2 linked regions of the Gloeocapsopsis sp. IPPAS B-1203 genome follow. The protein of the gene in region 1 interacts with the protein of each later gene in a pairwise test. Links are inferred from orthologs where the notes say so. Each region holds a gene or a part of one and is shown in the gene's direction. Other genes may lie near its edges.

The links.
Region 2: the proteins of ileS (region 1) and CSQ79_RS18120 interact in binary tests that used the Escherichia coli proteins (3 or more experiments, as listed by UniProt). The link is inferred for Gloeocapsopsis sp. IPPAS B-1203 from one-to-one orthologs.

Annotation. Positions count from the first base shown.
Region 1 is NZ_PEIG01000001.1:408,643-420,644, forward strand. What follows is about bases 168-3,923. They hold ileS (isoleucine--tRNA ligase), read left to right. Parts: upstream 168-471; coding sequence 472-3,723; downstream 3,724-3,923. Other genes in these bases: CSQ79_RS01875 (ParA family protein), read right to left, coding at 3,879-3,923. Also shown: more of CSQ79_RS01875, read right to left, coding at 3,924-4,808; CSQ79_RS01880 (FMN-dependent NADH-azoreductase), read left to right, coding at 4,950-5,570; CSQ79_RS01885 (sulfotransferase family protein), read right to left, coding at 5,977-6,984; CSQ79_RS01890 (DNA translocase FtsK), read right to left, coding at 7,319-9,907; CSQ79_RS01895 (AAA family ATPase), read right to left, coding at 9,904-11,883; CSQ79_RS01900 (hypothetical protein), read right to left, coding at 11,932-12,002. UniProt on the Escherichia coli protein: Catalyzes the attachment of isoleucine to tRNA(Ile). As IleRS can inadvertently accommodate and process structurally similar amino acids such as valine, to avoid such errors it has two additional distinct tRNA(Ile)-dependent editing activities.
Region 2 is NZ_PEIG01000010.1:141,335-152,451, reverse strand. What follows is about bases 3,722-6,592. They hold CSQ79_RS18120 (ABC transporter substrate-binding protein), read left to right. Parts: upstream 3,722-4,603; coding sequence 4,604-5,581; downstream 5,582-6,592. Other genes in these bases: xylB (xylulokinase), read left to right, coding at 3,722-4,001. In the rest of the region: tRNA dihydrouridine synthase DusB, read left to right, coding at 1-826; rbsK (ribokinase), read right to left, coding at 1,312-2,241; more of xylB, read left to right, coding at 2,487-3,721; CSQ79_RS18110 (ABC transporter permease subunit), read left to right, coding at 7,320-8,321; xylB (xylulokinase), read left to right, coding at 8,488-9,933; CSQ79_RS18100 (type I phosphomannose isomerase catalytic subunit), read left to right, coding at 9,935-11,005. UniProt on the Escherichia coli protein: Part of the ABC transporter complex RbsABC involved in ribose import. Binds ribose. Also serves as the primary chemoreceptor for chemotaxis.

The DNA of each region.
Region 1 (12,002 bases):
TGTAGTAACGCACCACCTGAAATATATACTAGAAATTTGAGTGACCAAACATCCGCTGCATTTGAATTGTTGGGCTGCGCTATGGATAGCCGTTTGCGTTTTCAACCAATAGCCCTTCGTTAGCAGCTAAATTTAATTTATCGTCTGCGGATACATAAATACTGGGTGATGAGCCACTAGCAATACTAAGCTCATCTGTTGCTTATCTGGCAAATAGAATTTAGGAGCAATTCTCTGCGCAAGGGCAAAGCCGAACGGGGTTCATCGGTGAGCGATCGCCATTCATCGAATTCTCATAAGCCTTTCGTCTAAGCACCCCCAGTCCCTCCTATAATAGTTGCAAAAGACTTCATCATCTTTCGGCATTAAACTGTGACAGAACCAGGAAGCTACGAAACTAATGTCGGCGAGGATACCTCGCCGCCCGTTTCTTACAAAGATACTGTTAATCTGCCTAAAACCAACTTTGACATGCGGGCAAACGCCACAAAGCGCGAGCCAGAAATTCAACAATTTTGGGCAGAAAACCAAATTTACGATCGCCTGTCGCAGAACAACCCAGGCGAGGTTTTTGTTTTACACGATGGTCCACCTTACGCTAACGGCTCACTGCATCTCGGTCATGCACTTAATAAAATTCTCAAGGATATTATTAACCGATTTCAGTTGCTGCAAGGACGTAAAGTGCGCTACGTTCCTGGCTGGGATTGTCATGGTTTGCCGATTGAACTCAAAGTATTACAAAATATGAAGGCGGCTGAACGACAAAACCTCACGCCGCTACAGTTGCGTCGCAAAGCAAAAGACTTTGCCTTAGCTGCTGTCGAAGAACAAAGCAAAAGTTTCCAACGCTACGGCGTTTGGGGTGATTTTGACAATCCTTATTTAACTTTAAAGCCTGAATACGAAGCAGCACAAATTGGTGTATTTGGGCAAATGGTCTTAAAAGGATACATCTATCGCGGTCTGAAACCTGTCCATTGGAGTCCTAGCTCAAAAACAGCTTTGGCAGAAGCTGAATTAGAATATCCTGAAGGTCATACTTCGCGCAGTCTTTATGCTGCTTTCCCTGTCACTCATCTTTCTGAAGCTGTCTCTGCACTAGGGGAATTTTTACCACATCTGAGTGTAGCAATCTGGACAACGACACCCTGGACAATTCCAGCTAACTTAGCGGTGGCTGTCAATCCAGAACTGACATATGCGGTTGTAGAAGTTCCCACCGATGAACATGCCAAATATTTAATCGTCGCTGCTGACTTAGTAGAACGCTTGTCACAAATTCTCGCAACGGATCTTACTATCAAAGCTAAAGTCAGTGGTAAGGATTTAGAACACACGACCTACCGCCATCCACTCTACGATCGCGAAAGTCCAGTCGTGATTGGTGGTGATTATGTTACAACCGAGTCAGGTACAGGCTTAGTCCACACCGCACCAGGTCACGGACAAGATGACTATATTGTTGGTCAAAGATACGGTTTACCAATTTTGGCACCAGTTGATGCTGATGGTAACTTTACTGCAGAAGCAGGACAATTTGCAGAGTTAAATGTCCTCGGTGATGGCAATTCTGCAGTCATTGATGCTCTATCTGCAGCGGGAGCGTTACTCAAAGAAGAACCTTATGTTCATAAATACCCCTACGATTGGCGGACAAAAAAACCAACAATCTTCCGCGCCACAGAACAGTGGTTTGCCTCAGTAGCAGGATTTCGCGATCAAGCACTCCAAGCAATTGCTGGGGTGAAGTGGATTCCCGCAATCGGCGAAAATCGGATTACTGCAATGGTGTCCGAACGCTCAGATTGGTGCATTTCGCGACAACGTAGCTGGGGCGTACCGATCCCTGTGTTCTACGACGAAGAAACAGGCGTTGCACTACTCAATGAAGAAACGATCGCCCACGTGCAAGCAATTATTGCAGAAAAAGGCACAGATGCATGGTGGGAATTATCAACTGAGGAGTTATTACCAGAAAGTTACCGTAACAATGGTCGCTCTTACCGCAAAGGGACAGATACGATGGATGTCTGGTTCGATTCGGGTTCCTCATGGGCAGCAGTAGTCCAACAGCGTCCGGAATTGCGCTATCCCGCTGATATGTATTTGGAAGGCTCCGACCAACACCGAGGCTGGTTTCAGTCAAGTTTACTCACGAGTGTAGCAGTCAACGGCTATGCCCCTTACAAAACAGTCTTGACTCACGGTTTTACAATTGATGAGCAAGGTCGCAAAATGAGTAAATCGCTGGGAAATGGCATCGAACCAGAGATTGTCATTAATGGTGGTAAAAACCAAAAAGAGGAACCAGCCTATGGTGCTGATGTCTTGCGGCTGTGGGTATCATCAGTCGATTACACCTCAGATGCGCCACTGAGTAAAAATATTCTCAAGCAATTGTCGGATGCTTATCGCAAGATTCGCAATACAGCACGATTTTTGATTGGGAATTTACACGATTTTGACCCTGTTCAACATTCAGTCCCTTATGAGCAGTTGCCCGAACTCGATCGCTATATGCTGCACCGGATGACGGAAGTCTTCAAAGACGTGACTGATGCTATGACAAGTTATCAATTCTTCCGGTTTTTCCAAACGGTGCAGAATTTCTGCGTAGTAGATTTATCTAACTTCTACTTAGATATTGCTAAAGATAGATTGTACATCAGTGCGCCTAATGCATTTCGACGACGCAGTTGTCAAACTGTGTTGAGTGTCGCCCTGGAAAATTTAGCAAGAGCGATCGCACCTGTACTATGTCACATGGCAGAAGATATTTGGCAGCAACTGCCTTATCCCACACCATACAAATCAGTTTTTGCAGCTGGTTGGGTGAAATTAGAGCAACAATGGCACCAACCAGAACTGGGTAATTCTTGGCAAAAGCTACGACAAATTCGTGGAGAAGTTAATAAGGTTCTCGAACAAGCACGAGTCGAGAAAATGATTGGTTCTTCTTTAGAAGCCAAAGTGTTGCTTTATGTGCCTGATGCTGCACTCAAAGCACAATTACAAGCGTTACACCCTAGCACGACACCAACCCAACATACTGTAGTTGCGCCTGAAGGAGTAGAAACAGCTAAAATCTCTGCAACAGAAACCCCAAAAACCTGGCAACAGTATTTAGCAGAGATCTTGCAACCATTTACGCGATCGCCTGCCTATTTACGTGATGTATTAAAGGTATACCGCGAACTGTGGATAGTTGCAGTTGTTCTTGCGGTGTTTCCTTTGGTTGTTTTACCGATTGGTTTATTAAAAGCCCTGCTTGTCGGAATCAATGAAATTCCGCTACTACCGCGCGTATTTCAACTGATTGGAATTTATGCAACGCTGCGCTACTTGTTATTCGTATTTATGCGCGTGATGTTATCGCAAAAATCAAAACCGCTAGTTACTGAAACTAAATCTATCACAGATGCACCAGTACAACCCGAAAAGCAGTCACTTCAGTCTAATGGTGTTGATGAACTACGTTATTTATTCATTGCTTCCCAGGTAGAACTCGTCGATTCACCAGAAGCTGTGCAACATGCGAAGTACAACTTACAAACTGATGAACTAAGCATTGGTATTGTTCATGCAAATGGCAAAAAGTGCGTTGGCGAAGCCTACACGAAGTGTATTCGCTGCTGGAACTACTCAGTCCATGTTGGCGAATCATCAGAACATCCCCTCATCTGCGAACGATGCGTTTCTGCATTAGCTGGAGACTTTTAAAAGGGAACTGGTAACTGGTAATTGGCGAAGCCGCCGCACGCTGCTTGTGGTGTCCCAAGCAGAACGGCGGTAACTGGTAAATATCTTTTTTCTCATTACCGATTACCGATTACCCATTACCGACCTTAGCAAATGCGATATTTAATTATGTCTACCTACTTAGCATTGACCAATTGCGTTTGCTGTTGACTGCTACCAGTTGCTTGCAGTTTTTGTAAAAACTCTTGCGTTATTTGAGTAAACGCTTTAGCGCCAGCAGACTGTGGATTTGTCAACACAACAGGCATAAAACTATCAACTGCTTTAGCAACATTAACATCAGTAGGTATTTGTGTCCTGAAAATCTGTGCTGCATCGAAATCTTCATGAATTCTTTGCATGACTTGTTTATAGTATCGTCCCGTAATTAAATTACCCGACATTGTAAATACAATTCCCAATAATTTGATATTCAAATTAACCTCAGATGCATGACTTTCTTTAAGCTGAGCGATACGTCTTTCTAATAACTGAATGCCTACTATCGATAATGGCTCAGATTTTGCAGGTAGGATGTAAAAGTTACTAGCAGCAAGTGCGCTTCGAGTCATCAAATTGTAACCAGGTGCGCAATCGAGAATAATAAAATCATAGTTTTCGATAACTGGCTCTAAAATCTGTTTTACTAATCGTCGTTCAAAACGATTCCAGACAGTTTCAAAATCTAATCGATCTACCTCAAAAGCTTCTTCATGAAGCATTTCAGAAACAACAAATTCATCGTACAGCTCAATATCTCCAGGTAATAAATCTAAATTAGGAAGCTTACATACATTGTGATGAATTGCTTCTTTAACACTTATTTTTGAGCGCGTCTCTGGCTGAATAGCTTGATTAATTAAATATTTCAAAGTACGCTTTGTCTTGCGATACTTTGCAAAGTCTGTCGGGGACATCATACTCAAGGTAGCACTAATTTGAGTATCTAAATCGAAAACAAGAACTTTTTTACCATGATCTTTGGCTAGCGCAGTTGCTAAGTTGACACTTAACGTTGTTTTACCCACACCACCTTTCATATTTGCTGTTGCAATGATATAAGCCATTAGTAAAATCCTGGAATTCAGTTAATGCTTGATTACACTGTGTTGTGATTTAGCTGTCTTGAGGTAGACAGACACAAAAGTAGATTAATGCTAAATTTACTCGAGTGATACTGTTAAGTTATATTTAGGAACCATTGTTTTATGGCACATATTCTGCATGTTGATTCTAGTCCTCGTGGTGAACGTTCTTTTTCACGTAAACTTTCTTATGAGTTCATCACAGCGTGGAAAAATGCCCATCCAGAGGATACACTGACTTACCGCGATTTGGGCAAAAATCCTGTACCCCACGTCGATGAGGGATGGATTGCTGCTGCATTTACACCACCAGAAGCGCGTACTCCCGAACTAGATGCAGCAATTAAGCTTTCGGATGACTTAGTAGATGAATTTCTCGCCGCCGATCGCTACGTTTTTGGTATCCCAATGTACAACTTTAGCGTACCTTCTACTTTTAAAGCATATATTGACCAGATTATTCGTGTTAATCGCACTTATGCCACTACTGAGCAAGGCTACGAAGGTTTAGTTCATGGCAAAAAGATGCTAGTTGTGACTGCTAGCGGTGGTAGCTATAGATCGGGAACTCCAGCAGAACAGTATGATTACCTTAAGCCTTTTTTACAGGCTGTATTTGGCTTAATCGGAATTACTGATATTACCTTTGTACAAGCCGATAACCTCAGCAGTGGTGACGACGCGCGTCAAGACTCTTTAGACGAAGCCCGTACAACGATTGAAGAGTTAGTTGCTAACTGGTAGTAACTTAGCTGTAGAACTACGACTTTACAGGGTTGACCGTTGAGGGGTAACACTTTCGTCAAAATCTGATCTAGAGGATATGATACTAGAAAAGGTTAGTCATATTAAACTTTAGACAGAATCATTGCGAGGTATGAGGCTTCTCACAGATAAGCGGGTGAAACTCTTCAAAGTCAACGTTTTGACCAATTAAATTTAAGTTGGTTGCAAATAATAACTGATTTTACGATGCGACTACACCGTATAATATGTTAAGTGGGAACTAGTAGAAAGTTGAAGAGTTTCACTACTCCCATTTTTATAAATCTCAATATTTAAGAAATACTGTCTTCACATAAGGTTTTTAACGCTACTTGTGATTTGTTATGCCAAAAATCTGTTCGCAAAAATTGCGATCGCTTTGAGTTTAGTCTGCTCCTAGCATAGTTGACGATAACTTTGGTGTCATTCTTGTATATCTAGGATAATTAAGCTGGTTCATCACCTCAGATAAGCTATCTTCAATAAAAATTGCGTCAGCTTCACTGATATAGTCTTGCCATTTTTTAGTAGGTTTCTTTATCGTACCAAATAGATTGGGATACATCTTCTCTTCAGCAAACTCAGGATATTCATTTCTACTTTCAGGAATACACTCCTCTTCGTATGATTCCTCTAAAAAGTCGCAAACTCGACGAATTATTAATTCTGGCTCGCTAATAAAGTCTTCATACCGAATTAACATAAATTGGCAGGGATTGGAGTGATATTCTCTCAATACCAGTTGGATACGTTTCGTGTAAAGTTCACAAAAATCTTTAGGAGAAAGCATTAGCCAGGTAAGATTTGACTTTTCAATACCATCTTCCAAAGAAACCTTGAGCCTCTGCCTATAAGAACTATATACATCAAGAGGATGACGATATATATGGATAAACTTAGCTTTGGGAAATGTTGCTTTTATTTCTGGAATTCTATATACATGTAAAGGGCTTTTTTCAATTATTCTTTTCGTACCTCGTGCTTGCTCAGCATAGTAAAAAAATGTCTGAAGCAAAAGTACATTAAAAGTTAGCTTATATGTTAAAGATCTTAATAGATTAAACTTAGTAGCAATTTTAGTAGATAGCGTTTCCGTAAAAAAACAATATTGAAATACCCTTATCCACCTAGTTTTTTTAAGAAAACGATGGTAGCAATCTGTATTATTTAGTAAATACTTGAGTGGTTTTTTGTTATCAATACAAGAATTATAGAAAACCTTAGATTCTGTAAGATCTACTCCAGTTTTTTCCTTACTATTATATGGTCTAAAGCTAGAATGTCTTTGAAGTACTCGGTAAAGAATACTACTACCACTTCGAGAACCACCTATAATAAACACAGGTGACTTTTGTTTCATAAGCGTTGAAATTTCAGATAGAGTTAAATTCATAAGCTTGTTGTAGTAATAGGACTGAACTTTCCTTATTCGTTAAATCTTGGAGTAAGATCTTAAACAACATTTGTATATATTAAACTCCTACAAATTTAACATTTTGTCTATTCAGAGAAAGTTAGGATAGTTCAGGTAATTAATAGAAATAAATATTTTTTGATATTAGTAAAAGAAATAAAATAATTTATGTAAGATGTTATACACCTTTGTTAGTCGGAGATAAAAATCTGATTGCGAAATAAGAGATAATCTAGCTATAAAGTAGGTAGTTGTATAGTTTACTCAAATGTGCAAACTTAGTTGTATAGGTTATGCGATCGCTTTCTCATAATTATGGTAGCTGAATCGTTTTCGCAAATAAGCTTTGTAATCGATGTAGTTGTGCGCCACCTTGGTAGAGTAAATCGCCTTTACCGAGTAAATAAGCTGCTGAAGTTTGTTTTCCCCCTAAGATAATCGCAGAATCAGCCTCACTCGCAGTCCGCAGCGCAACTCTTCCTGGTAAATTTGAGCGGATAATTGGAGTAACGACTTTAGCTTCAGGACGTTGTGTAGCAATGATAAGATGAATTCCTGCAGCGCGTGCCATTGCACCTAATCGTTTAATACTTTGTTCGAGTGCATTGCGGCTTTCTTTTTCTGCCATAAAATCAGCATACTCATCAAATATACAGACGATACGGGGAGTTGAGAAATGCGTTTTCTGATTGTAGCTATTCAAATCGGCACATCCTGCTGATTCAAACAGTTGATAGCGCTGTTCCATTTCTGTCACGAGTCGATCCATTAATTCAATTGCCTGTTCGGTATCCTTAACTACAGGTGAATAAAGCGATCGTATCTGTTCAAATTCTGGAAACGTGACTCGTTTAGGATCGACAAGCGCAACTTTAAGATAATCTGGGGAATGACGAGTAATAAGACTAAGAAGCAGCGATCGCAAAAACTCACTTTTACCACTACCAGTGGTACCACCAACCAAAAAGTGACAAGTATTCGGATCAGACAAATCAGCTTCTACAAGTTGTCCTTCTAAGTTTACCCCAATAGCAATTTTTATCTGAGCATCAATAGATAACACTTGCGATCGCACATATTTTTCAAAGCTAGCGACTTGGCGATCTTGACGCGGTAAATCAACACTGATATATCCTGCTTGCGGTGCAATCAGAGGAGGATTTGCGAGTCCTAACTGCACCTGTAAGTCATTAGATAAGCGTAAAATGGAACCAACTTTAACTCCTGCATGAGGTTTGAGTTTCACACGTACAAATGCAGGTCCAATAGCAGCACCTTGGTACTCAACACCAATACCAAAAGATTCTAATGTATCAACTAACTCTTTTCCAGTGCGATCGGCGTTAGGAGTTGAGGCTTTGGAATTGTCCTGAATAGATGGAGATGACACTACTGATAAGCTATCAATAGCGATCGCTTCACTGTCGTTAAAAAAAGATTGGCATTTTTTGTGCTGTGGACAGACGTAACATAAATCAGGCTGACTTGTAGGCGGTGGTGGATCGGGTTGCGGTGGTTCCCAAGTTAACCATTGCTGCATTTGTTGCATTTTTTGGGGAACAAGTTGATGTACTGTTTTCTCCAGTTGCTCCCATGTAAAAGTGAGTTCATGCAAATCGGGTAGTACGCTATAAACGGCGGAATTAATCTCAACACCAATCTTTTTACGCAGCATATAACTGTAAAGCGCGACTTGCGCTAACTGGGCTGATTGATCGACAGCTTGATATGATTTATACTCAACTACACACAAACGTTGCTCAGCAAAATCGTAGATAAGGCTGTCACATCTACCTTTAATTAACTGCTGCGTTCCATTGGGAAGCGTAAAGTAATGTTGAATTTTCAGTTCTTGCGCTAGAAATGTTTTAGAAATAACTTCTTGTGCTGTACAGTAGCGACGATTACCAATCAATAACTGCGCCCAACGGTGAATAAGTTGCGTAAGTCCTAACCAAAGTTGATGTAATGCGGGTGCTTTTCCAGGTTCTTTCTGAATAGATACTTGTAGATAAGGAAAAAAAACTTTTTCATAGAATAATTTTTGTAATGCAGAGGCGATCGCTTCTACCTCTAATTGTTCAATATTTAGTTCAAACAAAGCCGAAAACTGCGAGTCTTGTTTTGCAATACGGACAAATTGATTTGATAATTCATGAAATGCTGTCCCAATTCCAACTGCAGTATCCGCAGGTAAGAAAAGTGTCATTCCGCCAAAGTGATAGCCTAAATAAAACAATCGCGGACACTCAAAGGCTACTCTGACATTAGTAACACTTAAAGAAGGTTCAGTTTTAGCTCCTAGCATATTATATGTAGGCTCAAAGTTACTTTTTGCTATCTCAATTAGTCGTCGATGCACGTGAGCTAGATACACTGTGTCCATCTTGGCATACTGTAACTGCTTTGATGTTAATGGTCGCTGTCCCCAATCGCTTCCCTGTTCTGTTTGATCTATGTTGACAAAGTGACAAAGTTCTGATGCTAAGGTTTTTAATTTTAAATTTGTAACAGACAGAGAGTTTTTAGCTAACTTTTTTGCGATCGCCCAAGTACAAGTTACGTTTTTTGCATCTTTTTTTCCTAAAAATCTTAAATCATAATTAGCATTATGAAAGACTTTTTCGATTTGGGGATTTGCCATAATTTTATGAACGAAATACGTTACTAAATTAGGCTTATCCAATACGTCTAAAATTACCGTAGAGTTACCTGTACGATCCTCATGATTGCTTAAAACCTGAATTAGAGACAATCTAGGGCAAGTAGTTTTGTAATCAGCAACTTCTGTATCTAACCAAAGAATGTTACTAGAGACAATTTGATGAATAAATACTCGAATATCATTGTCTTCAGTAAGATATAGTGCCTGTGTTAATTTATTATTGAGAAGTTGATTCATTTTGAATTAGGCACCAAACAAACGAGTTGTGCTTCAGGTTTTGCCTTAGGGTCAAGAATTTGCACTTTATTTTCTTGGCATAACTGCTGAATGAGTGGTTCAACTTGTAGTTCATTGGCTTGAGGAAAGCTTTCAAGTGCATTTTGTATTAATGTATTTCGCCCTAAAAGTTGCTGTGTTGTAACTAAGTTTATGAGAAACTCTTTTACTTGCTGTAGCTCTAGATCTGGATCTCGATCTGGCTTGGGTTCTGCTTCTTCAGCAAGAGTTCCTAAAACTTGCAATAAACTACAATTTTGCAATACTTGAGCCTCACGCACAAAGGCTTGTAATTCTTTTAAATCAGGAATTTTGTCTATAATAACTAACTCTTTAGAACTAACAGCATTAACCATGCTGTGGTAAGTAGCTAGGTAGTGAATCGAAGTAAGATCTGGTACAATGTGACAATGAGGTGAACCTTTAAAAATTTGCTTGTAGATTTGATAGCCTTGATTCGTTTTGCTACCTAGTTTTTCTGCTCGAATCAGAAACAAAGTTTGACAGTGTTTTTTTTCCAAAGCTTTGTGACAACCTTTCATCACATAAAAAAAACTACTCATATTGGGATCTTCCATCCAGACAATTCCACCTTGTTTTTGTTGTGATGGTAAAAAACAACTTAGGGAATAACTGGTATAAGTAGGACTAGGTAAAAATTTTGGGTGAGTTTTTAATTCCAAAACTTCCAAGGCTTCACGTAACATTTGAATTAGCTCTGGCGAGGATAAATAACGAATTCGCGTAATTTTCTTTTCAATTTTCTTAAGTTCTTTACTCCACAGTAATTGAAAAGCAGCTAAATGAGGTTTAACAGGGGGTGAATCAATTACCTTTAATTTATACAGTTGAAATAATTGTCGTCCCAGAATTAGTGTATTTCTAGGAAAGGTTTTGCCACCAGGAAAATTTTCGTCTAAAACTTGTCGCTTTAATGGATAGATTGAAGAGATTGGCAATTCATCAGCTTCTTCATGTAAAGGAAAAAGGCGAGATTTCCAAATTGCTTCCGCTTCGTCAAGTTTGATGGGTTTGAGGACAACTAAATCATCAACTCTTACTCTATCGGCTGATTGAACGCGGTTCTTATTTTCTCTCCATGTATTCGTAATAATGCTAATAATAATTAGAAAGTTTTTTAATGATTGATTGTGAATACTAGAGTTAACGCTAAATAATGCTTGTAAGTCAATAAATCCATCTGTACGTGGAATATTATCGAGTTGGTCAAAACATAAAACAATTGGTTGAGTTTGGGCAGAAATTTTGCCAAAATTAGCTAAAATATTCTGGGCTGCATCTTCGGTAACAATTGTATTTTTGACTCCTAGCGCTTCCAGACTATCTGCATCAAGATCGTCGCCGCGTAACCAATCACAAGCAAGTAGGTGTAGTTCGGGATTAAGTAAGTCATACAACACACCAAAAAACTCATTGGCGTTGTACATATCAGACGGACAAGTTATTTTTAACTTGTGGATAAATGCTTTGCGATCGCCTAGTAATTTATCTATAAGATTACGTTGTTTAAAGATCGACAAACTCTTTAGCCATAACAACAACTGTGATTCTTGTTGTCCTTCTGGTACTTTAAGTAAACTGTCAACTGTTTGACGTAAAGTGTGTCGCCAAATAAAATGACTATCAGCCCAAGGACCAATGTAAACAAAAAAGGCTTTAGAGTTCAGTGTTTGCTTCAGCCTACCCAAAAGATGACTTTTACCTGAACCAGAATCACCAGCAAGCATTATTGTGCGCGTCCGATGATCTTTTGCTATCTGAGCTAAGGTATACTCAATTGTAGTAATTGCTTCTTGGTGAATCGAATCAACATTCAACGCTGGATCTTGCTGTTCTTGCCAAAAGTTACCTGGTTTGAAGGTTGTCGTATCAAAGGGGTTAACTTCGCGTTGGATAATTTGATCTATAGATGCCATCCTGCTACCTTGATAAAAACTGAGTACTACAGATAATTCAAGAAAACTTTAATTCACAACAATAAAAAATAAAGGTCCACCAATATCCTGAGGAATTCCTGCATCAATTTGTTCTGGAG
Region 2 (11,117 bases), on another replicon or contig:
GAACGAACGACCGATTAGTATTCAGCTATTCGATTGTCGCCCAGATTTCTTGGCAGAAGCAGCGGTGATGGCAGTAGAGGAAGGCGCAGACACTGTAGATATTAATATGGGTTGTCCAGTGAATAAAATCACCAAAAACGGTGGTGGTTCTTCATTGTTGCGTCAACCGGAAGTTGCAGAAGAAATTGTGCGATCTGTCGTTAAGGCGGTGGATGTCCCTGTGACAGTAAAAACTCGCATTGGTTGGACTGATAAAGAAATTACAATTCTCGACTTTGCTAAGCGCATGGAAGACGCTGGGGCGCAGATGATTACAGTCCACGGTCGCACCCGCGCTCAAGGTTACAATGGTTCCGCACGTTGGGAATGGATTGCGCGTGTTAAGGAAGTTTTGTCGATTCCAGTCATTGCCAACGGTGATATTTTCTCAGTAGAAGCTGCAGTACGCTGCTTGGAACAAACAGGTGCGGATGGGGTTATGTGTTCGCGAGGAACGCTAGGTTATCCGTTTTTAGTTGGGGAAATTGATTACTTTCTCAAAACTGGGCAAGAGTTACCACCACCAACGCCTGTAGAACGGTTGCAATGTGCGCGAGAACATCTCCAAGCTTTATGGGAATATAAAGGCGATCGCGGTGTCCGACAAGCCCGCAAGCATATGACATGGTACGCGAAAGGCTTTACAGGTGCGGCGGAGTTACGTGGATTGTTGAGTGTAATTGAAACTGTCGATCAAGGGTTAGAAGTCATTGATCAAGCGATCGTGCAGCTAGTAGATTATGAAGCTAAATCTGAAGAAATTGAATCTAGCTTGCAGATTGCATAAAGTTACTCTGATTTTTTTGACAGTTGTTGTCTTTTAAAAATCTGTTTTGAAACGAACCACATGGGCGTAGCTTTCCATTAGAGTAGTACATAAAGCACACCAAGAAAAAAGATTATATCGCGAACAATTTGAGACGGTTATATTAACGTATATAGCCTGCTGCTTCTATCTTGATAGCTCGTGTAACAGCTTCTATTCCATATTGCTGACCTGCTTTTGAAGATTCTTGTAATAGTTGAAATAACACACCAATGTTTTTTGAATTAATGGTGTCTCATAAAAGCTAATCATTCCTCAAATGTTTTCTTTGGTGAAATATTTATTGTAGTTACCTTCTATTCTTTAGATGATTAAAAATCAATACAAAGATGTTTATATTGAAGAAGTTTGTAAAAAGCGTGAACTACTACCTAAATTTTAAAGTTTAAAACAAGCAACCTCTGTGTTGTTTGATCGCAGTTGTGGAGCGATCTTGTTGTGACTTGTTAATTTCGTTCGTGTTCTTGGAGAAAAGCTTCAACTGTCTCGCGTGTAGGTAATGAGGATTGTGCGCCTGACTTGGTCGTTGCCAGCGCACCAGTTGCCGCGCCCCATACAACGGCTTCGCGAAGCGAGTATCCTTGAGATAACGCGGCTGCTAGTCCACCATTAAATGCGTCTCCTGCTGCAACGGTATCTACAGCTTTTACAGAGAAAGCAGGAACAAAAAAGGTTTCATCTGGGGTGGCACAGAAAACGCCCTTAGCACCTAACTTGATAATTGCTGTTTTGACACCACGTTGCTGTAGTACTAATGCCGCTTTTTCGGCGCTTTCAAGACTATCGACTCGAAAATTTACTAATTGTCCTGCTTCTACTGCATTCGGTGTAATGATATCAACTACCGGATAAAGTTCTGATGGTAGCTCAGTAGGTGCTGGCGCTGGGTCTAAAATGACTTTAACACCTGTTTGTTGTGCTGCTTGTGCTGCTTTTTGTACCGCGAAAAGTGGAACTTCTAGTTGTAATAGCAAGACTGCTGCTGATAGCTGCTGTGTGAGACGTTTGATATCTTCCTCACCAACATTGCCGTTGGCACCAGGAATCACGATAATATGATTTTCGGCATTGTCGTCTACTGCAATGACTGCAACTCCTGAAGTATTTGACGGATCAATGTATACACCATCAGTTTGAACGCGATCGCTTTGCAGATTTCGCAGTAACTCTTGCCCGAATTGATCTTTTCCCACGCGTCCCACAATTGCTGTAGGTACTCCTAAGCGCGCCACTGCTACCGCTTGATTCGCGCCTTTTCCTCCAGGCACAGTCGCAAAACTATGACCTAATAAAGTTTCGCCAGGAATAGGTAAGTGCGGAACTTTGGTAACTAAGTCCATATTTATACTACCGAAGACGAGGACACGAGGATTCATAGGGGTAGAGGGTTACTTATTTGAAGATTAATCTTTAATTGTTAATTGTGAGTTATGAATGCTTATAGCAATTCTATCTGCGTTGTAACATTTGTAACGTAAACGCGTAGCGATTTGCCGCAGTCTACCGCAGGGGCGCACAGAACACAGAGGAAGGGAAATTAAGAGAGATTCTTCACGCACAATGAGGATTGCTAGGGTTGAGGTTGCTGCTCTATTTATCAAATAACGCAAGTGAAGAACAAATGACTTTAAATTTGGTTAACAGTAATTATGTTGTGATAGGAATCGACCTTGGTACTAGTGGTGTGGGAGTTGTTGCAGTGAATCTTCAAGGTGCGATCGCCGTCCAAGCAACGCGTAGCTATCGATTACTCACACCGCATCCTGGGTGGACAGAGCAAAACCCCGATGATTGGATTGCAGCAACTTTTCAGGCTTTGACTGAGGTAGTTCAGCAATTGAAAGATTACCAGATTGTTGGTTTAGGATTATCGGGGCAAATGCATGGGATGGTTCCTCTTGATGCAGGAGGAAATGTGCTTCGACCAGCAATTTTGTGGAACGATCAACGTACTGGTAAAGCGGTTACGACGATTGAAACGATAGTTCCCCGACAAGAATTGATTCAACGCACAGGAAATCCCGCAATTACAGGCTTTCAATTACCCAAGATTGTGTGGTTGCGTGAATCGGAACCGCAGGCGTTTAGTCAGATGCATCATGTACTCTTACCGAAAGACTATTTGGGATACGTATTAACAGGGGAAATCGCCACGGAACCATCAGATGCTTCGGGGGTGGGATGTTTAAATTTAGGCGATCGCACTTGGGATTTAGACATTCTCACTGCCCTCGATCTTAATCCGCAGTTGTTTCCTCAAGTTATTACCTCGACTGCGGTTGTCGGAAAATTAACACCGGAAATTGCGAGTATGACTGGTTTACCCGCAGGTTTACCGATTATTGCTGGTGGTGGTGACAACGCAGCTGCGGCGATTGGTTTAGGAATTTCTAGTACAAATTGCGATCGCGGTAGTCTCAGTATTGGCACTTCAGGAGTTATTTTTGTTCCCTTGTCGCAACCTATTCCTGAACCCGAAGGACGAGTCCATTTATTTTGTCATGCTGATGGTAGTTATCACTTGTTAGGTGTCACATTAGCAGCAAGTGGTTCGTTACGCTGGTATCGCGATACTTTTTTCCCTGATTTTAGCTATGACGAGTTGACGGAGTGGGCGAGTAGTGCGCCTCCTGGTTCAGGTGGTGTGATATTTTTACCGCATTTGGCAGGCGAACGCAGTCCTTTTCTTGATTCTGAGGCGCGTGGTGCTTGGCTGAATCTCTCTTTAGCGCATAGCAAAGCAGAAATGACGCGGGCGGTACTCGAAGGCGTTGCGTACAGTTTACGTGCGGCGTTAGAGGTGATAGAGGCGATTGCGCGCAGCGCAGCGCCAAAGGCGATCGCACCAATTCATGAACTTGTCGCCACGGGTGGTGGTTCGCGATCGGCGCTTTGGTTACAAATTATTACGGATGTGCTTGGTATTAATCTTGCCAAACCGGTATTAACAGAAGGTGCGGCATATGGCGCGGCGTTATTAGCTTTGGTTGGCTGTGATGTTTACCCGAATTTAGAAACAGTTTTTCAGCTTTTACCTGCAATTGAAGAATACACTCAGCCCAATTCTTATCCAGTTTACACTGACGCATTTCAGCGTTTTACAGCAATTTATACTGCACTTAAAAGTATTAATTGAGTAGAATTACTCTAGTTTAAAAATTGGTTTTTGTTGCGGTTTGTTAACACTAATTACCTGTAATTAGTTAATATAATTTAATAGATTATTATACTACTTTTTGTGCTAAATTTGTTGATCCCTAGGATATAAGCTGTCAGATAGATATACAGTAATTATCTCAGGGATCATAATTAAAAGATGGAGAGTTAATCAAAGAAAAGCCTGCAATAATGATCAAAGTAGTGAACTAATTACACTCTTTATCATCCATTTGTCTACTTTAGCCATAAAAATTAATTTTGAAAAAAGAAACAATATTGTCTTAAGTGATGTGGCACTTTCAAAGAGCAGCAACTTAAGAAAAAGTAAAGTTTGAACACTAAAGCAAGACAAAAGGCAATCTGAAAAGTGGAAATAGTAACACTTTTTGACAATATCGAGCTATGAGTTTGATAGGCAATTTTATCAACAGTGGCAGCAACCGCAGGTCAATATTCTGACTCATCCATACATGATTTGGTGGAGACAGAAGTGAAAAAAGTAGCGATCGCATTTGAATTGAGTTTAATGATTAGCGCCTTAGAAAAAGGAGTGTCCTTAACGAATAAGGAGATATTGCAGTGAAGCAAATTGCGCTTAGCTTAGGATTTCTAAGTGTGGCAAGTACCGTACTTGTTGCTTGCTCACCTTCGCAAAATAATACAACCCAGTCGCAAACGAATCCAAATTCAAAACTGCAATCAGTAGCTTTAACAGTAGGCGATCTTGGTAATCCATTCTTTGTACTTATGGGGCGAGGCGCTGAGTCGGAAGCAAGAAGAATTGGTGGAGAAGGCGTGCGCACCACAATTGTTTCTAGCGGGTACGATCTGAACTTGCAGTTTAACCAGATGGAAAACTTTATCGCTGCTAACACAAGCTTAATCTTACTAAATGCTGGTGATAGTGCAGGGATTGCGCCTGCGGTGACAAAAGCAAAAGAAGCTGGCATTACCGTGATTGCAGTTGATACAGGCGCGGAAGGTGGTGTAGATGCTACCGTCACCTCAAACAATTTGCAAGCAGGACAAATTAGCTGTCAATACATTGCAGATCGCCTGAATGGGCAAGGTAATGTTGTTATTATCAATGGTCCACCTGTTAAATCAGTTATTGACCGCGTTCAGGGTTGCGAACAAAGCTTTGCTAATTACCCTAACATCAAAATACTTTCTCAAGACCAAAACGCTGAAGGTAGCAGAGATGGTGGTTTGAGGGTAATGACCGACCTACTAACTTCGTTTAAACAAATCGATGCCGTGTTTGCGATTAACGATCCGACCGGAGTAGGTGCAGAGTTAGCCGCAAGGCAAGCCAAACGTAACGAATTTTTCATTGTTGGCGTAGACGGCGCGCCTGAAGCCAAAGATGCGATCGAAGACCCTAGTAGTATATTTGTGGCGACAGCTGCTCAAGATCCTTTGGGCATGACCCAAACAGCAGTTCAGGTAGGCAACGATATCCTCAACGGGAAAAAGCCTAAAGATCCTAACATCTTGATTCCAGTCAGATTGATTACGCGAGAGAACGTGAAAGATTACGCAGGTTGGACACAATAGACCTCTTGCGTGAATGCTGAGCGAATAAATTCGCACCTAAATGAACTTTGTCTACCTCCGTGTAATTACTCATAAAAATCTTGTTTGGTCTGAGCGAATAAACAAAGTCCACCTCCGTGAACTTACTGACAAAAGTCTCATTTTAGTGTACGAAGTTACACTCGCTTAGATAGCCCCGACTTCAGTCGTAGGGCATCTGCTACATACTAAAAAATTACTGCCATGACAGCAACTCAATCTTCCACAATTCCCAGACTCGAAATGCGCGGCATTTCAAAGAAGTTTCATGGTGTATCAGCACTAAGCAACGTTGACTTGAGTGTGTATCCAGGCGAAGTTCATGCGCTGATGGGTGAAAATGGCGCGGGTAAAAGTACGCTGATGAAGATTCTCGCGGGGGCTTACGAAAACGATGAAGGCGAGATTCGGATCAACGGCGAAACGGTTAAAATTTCTGACCCCAAAGCCGCAAGACAAGCAGGTATTGCGTTGATTTACCAAGAACTCAACGTTGCACCCAATTTAACTGTGGCTGAAAACATTTTCATGGGTAGCGAGTTTACCAAGGGATATTTACTCGATCGCGATCGCATGAACCAAGAAGCCGCACAGGTACTTAACAGCTTGGGAGCAAGTTTTGGACCAAATGATGTTGTTTCTAGTCTCTCGATTGCAGAACAACAGCAAGTTGAAATTGCGCGGGCGCTGAAAGATAATAGCCGCATCCTTGTTATGGATGAACCAACAGCAGCCTTATCAGACCGCGAAACTGAACGTTTGTTTGAATTGATTCGCAAACTGCGTGCTGATGGCATTGCCATTATCTACATTAGCCATGCATGGAAGAAATCTACGCTTTGGCTGATCGAATCAGCGTGCTACGCGATGGTGAGTACGTTGGTAGTCTAACGCGCGAGGAAATCTCTTCCGAGCGATTAGTACAGATGATGGTGGGTAGACCTGTTAAAGACTTGTTTGAACGACGTCCAGAAAAACAACTTGGTTCTGTCGTCTTGGAGGTCAAAAATTTAAGTGACGGACGAAAGATACAGCCAACAAGTCTTAAACTTCATGCTGGTGAAATTATCGGGCTAGCAGGATTGGTGGGTGCAGGTCGGACTGAACTATCGCGGTTGATTTTTGGTGCTGACCCTAAAGCAAGTGGTGAAGTGTTTTTGAACGGCGTACCGCTGAGAATCGATAAACCGAGTGATGCGATCGCAGCGGGAATTGCCTATGTACCAGAAGACCGCAAAGACCAAGGTTTATTTTTAGAGATGAGTTGTCGTCAGAATATTGTGCTCAATATCCTCAAGCGCAATGCTAATTCCGGCTTACTTAACTTTAAAAAACTAGGGACAGTTGCCTCAAAAGCCGTAGATGACTTTAATATCCGCTTAGCTAGTTTAGAAAATCGAGCGCTCGATTTATCGGGTGGAAATCAGCAAAAGTTGTTGCTAGCGCGCTGGCTAGCGATTAATCCTAAAGTTTTGCTACTCGATGAGCCGACGCGGGGTGTAGATATTGGGGCAAAAAGCGAAATTTACCGAATTATTAGCGATTTAGCCGCGCAAGGCATGGCTATTTTGATGGTTTCGAGTGAATTGCTCGAAATTATTGGATTAAGCGATCGCGTCTTAGTCATGCGCGAAGGGCGCTTAGAAGGTGAACTTACTGGTACAGACATTACTCAAGAAAACATTATGGCTTACGCCACCGGAGCAACCGAGGTAGGAATATGAGTCAAACAGCAAGACCTGTTAGAACAAAGACACGCGATCGCTCTCCAGTCGGTGGACGCAGATCGACAAATAATTTACTTCAAGTAGCAGGAATTCTGCCAATTCTGTTACTGATTGGCATTCTATTTACTTTCCTTACTCCTAACTTTCTCACCCCTGGTAATATTGTTAACATTCTCCGGCAAGCATCAATCAATATCGTGCTAGCAACGGGGATGACGTTCGTCATTTTAACGGGCGGGATTGACTTATCGATTGGCTCGATTTTAGGAGTTTCTGCCGTAGTCGGAGTCTTGGCATCACTTCTACCAGGAATCGGATGGTTTGCAGTTCCAGCGGCACTTTTGACAGGCTTAGGTTTAGGTTTATTAAACGGTGCATTAATTGCCTTTTTGGATTTACCGCCGTTTATTGTCACTTTAGGTGCATTGACGGCTCTACGAGGTGTTGCCTACTTGGTAGCAAATGGCACAACAGTTATCAATCGCAATCTCAATTTTGCGTGGATCGGTAACAACTATTTAGGACCATTACCCTGGTTAGTTGTGATTGCCCTGCTAGCAGTGTTTGTTAGCTGGTTTATCCTCCGCCGTACAGTCTTAGGCGTACAAATTTATGCTGTGGGCGGTAATCAGCAAGCGGCTAGGCTGACAGGTATTAAGGTCAATCGAGTATTGTTATTTGTCTATGGTGTCAGCGGCTTGCTCGCAGGCTTAGCAGGCGTTATGAGTGCTAGCCGTCTTTACAGTGCCACGGGAATGCTGGGAAATGGCTATGAACTCGATGCGATCGCGGCTGTTATTTTAGGCGGTACGAGTTTCTCTGGCGGTATTGGTACGATTTTCGGCACTTTGGTAGGCGCGTTGATCATCGCTGTTCTTAACAACGGTTTGACGCTGCTGAATATGTCGTTTTTCTGGCAACTCGTCGTCAAAGGTTTAGTCATTATCTTTGCGGTCACAATCGATCGTCTGCGGAGACGTTCTAGAAAGCGCTAACACTTTGATAGTGCAGCTGGCAAGATAAATTGAATCTTTTGAGATATGCATAATTAAGATTACACCTTTTGAGGACGGGTAATAGGTCACGGATGATTCTTGCCAATGACCAGTTACCCGTTACCCATTACCTGTAGCGAGTAGTCCACAATCTAAGGCAAATCTCATGCTCCTGGGGATTGATTTAGGTACTAGTTCTGTTAAAGCATTACTTTTAGACACAGATGGAACAGTAGTTGGTGAAGCTTCGAGTGCTTACGATGTGAATGCACCATATCCAGGATGGGCGGAAACTGATCCTGAAGCCTGGTGGAAATCGGTTGCAATTGCTGTTAAAAATGCCGTGAAAAATCCCAAAGATATACAAGCGATCGCACTTTCTGGGCAAATGCACGGCGTTGTTTTAATTGATAGTGAAGGTACGCCGTTACGTCCGGCGATTCTCTGGGCAGATACGCGATCGAGTGAAATGCTGCCAAAATATGATGGACTCGCTGCTGATCTTCGCAGTAAACTTGCTAACCCCATTGCTACAGGTATGGCAGGAGCCAGTTTATTATGGTTACGTCAATACGAACCCGAAACTTATGCAAAGGCGCGGTGGGTACTACAACCGAAAGATTGGTTACGCTTGCGCCTAACACGGAAAGTCGCCGCTGAACCTTCAGATGCTTCAGGAACGTTGCTTTATGATGTTGTCTCCGATTGCTGGGCGCTTGATGTTATTGCCACCTTAAAATTACGTTCCGATTGGCTACCTGAACTTTTACCATCAAGTAGTAGCCTTGCGGGAAATTTAACACCAAAAGCTGCTACACATCTTGGGCTAATTGTCAATACTTCGGTAATTGCAGGTGCAGCTGATACTGCGGCTGCTGCGTTAGGTAATGATTTAGTTCAACCAGGAACCGTGCAACTTACCGTAGGTTCTGCGGCACAAATTATTACACCACGTTCTCAACCAATCATCGATCCTCACGGTCGTACACATCTGTATCGTGCTGCGCTACCTCAGCAATGGTATACATTAGCAGCAATTCAAAATGCGGGACTCGCGTTAGAGTGGGTAAAAGGCATCTTAGATTACAGTTGGGAACAAGTGTATGCTGAGGCGTTTGTAGTGTCTCCAGGGTGTGAAGGTTTGACGTTTTTACCGTATCTGACTGGCGATCGCACTCCGCACCTCGATCCACACGCACGCGGCGCTTGGGTAGGATTAGGGCTACATCACACTCGCGCACACCTAATGCGGGCTGCTTTAGAAGGAGTTGCTTTTAGTTTGAAGCAAGGTTTAGAGGCAATTACAGCCACAGGCGTCACAGTTTCTCAATTACGCTTAGCTGGTGGTGGAACTCTCGAACCTGTGTGGCAACAATTACTCGCTGATGTTTTACAAGTTCCCCTCTACACCACAACAGTCGCAGCCGCTTCCGCACGCGGTGCAGCAATTTTAGCAGGGATGGGTATTGGAGTCTTGCAAGATGCGATCGCCACACAAACATCTGGACAGAACACAACACCAAATAATCCAGATTCCTCTCTAGAAGCAGCTTGGCAACGCTATCAATTACTGTATCCATCGTTACATCAATGGCATCATTTAGGAGATTGAGATGAATTGGTATCCCATTAAATTAACAACGCACATTCGCAAGTATGCGTTTGGAGAAAGAGCGATCGCTGATAAACTTGGCAAGCCTTGCTTACCACCAGAAGGTGTCATTGCCGAAACCTGGGAAATTAGCGACTATCAAGATACAACTGGAACTGTTACCAATGGTGCTTTTGCAGGTCGCACATTACACGATCTGGTACTAGAATATCCTGAGGAACTTGTCGGTAGTGGTTGGCGTGGCCCGCACTTTCCCATCCTCGAAAAGTTTCTTGATGCTTCGCATATGCTACCTGTGCATCTTCATGCAGATGATGAAACAGCAAAGCGCGTATATAACGAACCTAATGGTAAAACTGAAGCTTGGCATATTGTCTGGGCTGCACCTGGTGCAACTGTTTTAGCTGGACTCAAAGCCGATTTTTCTCGCGAACAACTCTTTGATGCATTCATTGCGCAAGATTACGACTCGGTGATGGTGCGACATCCCATTCAAACTGGAGATACAGTTTACGTCCCCGCAGGAATTATCCACTCATTTGGTCCTGATGCACTCGTATTTGAAGTACAACAAACATCCGATTTAGGTAATTCAGTAATGCCTACCGATTTGTACGGTAAGCCACTGAGTCAGGAAAAGTGGTATGAGAATATCAATACGGTGTTAGATGAACTGCGATCGCATTACCAACCCTATCCCAGTTCAGGATTAGAGATACAACAAGGCGCAAATCGTCGTATTTTTTGTTGTGCAGGACCATACTTTGCTTTAGAACGCTTGTTACTTAGCGAACCGTTGACCGAACCATCGCACTCGCATCGCTGTATCACGTTAACAAATGTAGGCAATCCGGTACGCTTAGAGTTTACGGGAGGAACAGAAAAGTTAGAACGTGCAGAGTCGTGCATTTTACCTGCGTCTATTGGAGAAGTCCGTATTATTCCTGACAAAAGTGCGACTTTGATTGCTGGTTACGTTCCTGACTTGCAACAAGATGTTGTTGCACCTTTGCGTGCCGCTGGTTATGAAGAGGAACAGATTCAAAGTTTAGGTGATATTGATCTGGGTTGATAGTTATACTTTTCGGGATAGTTACTGAGCAAGTCAAGATAGAGCGCAATTGATAGATCTAAATACCAAATAGCTTCAATCAGAAGATAGTCTTAAAGCACTTTGTCGAGTA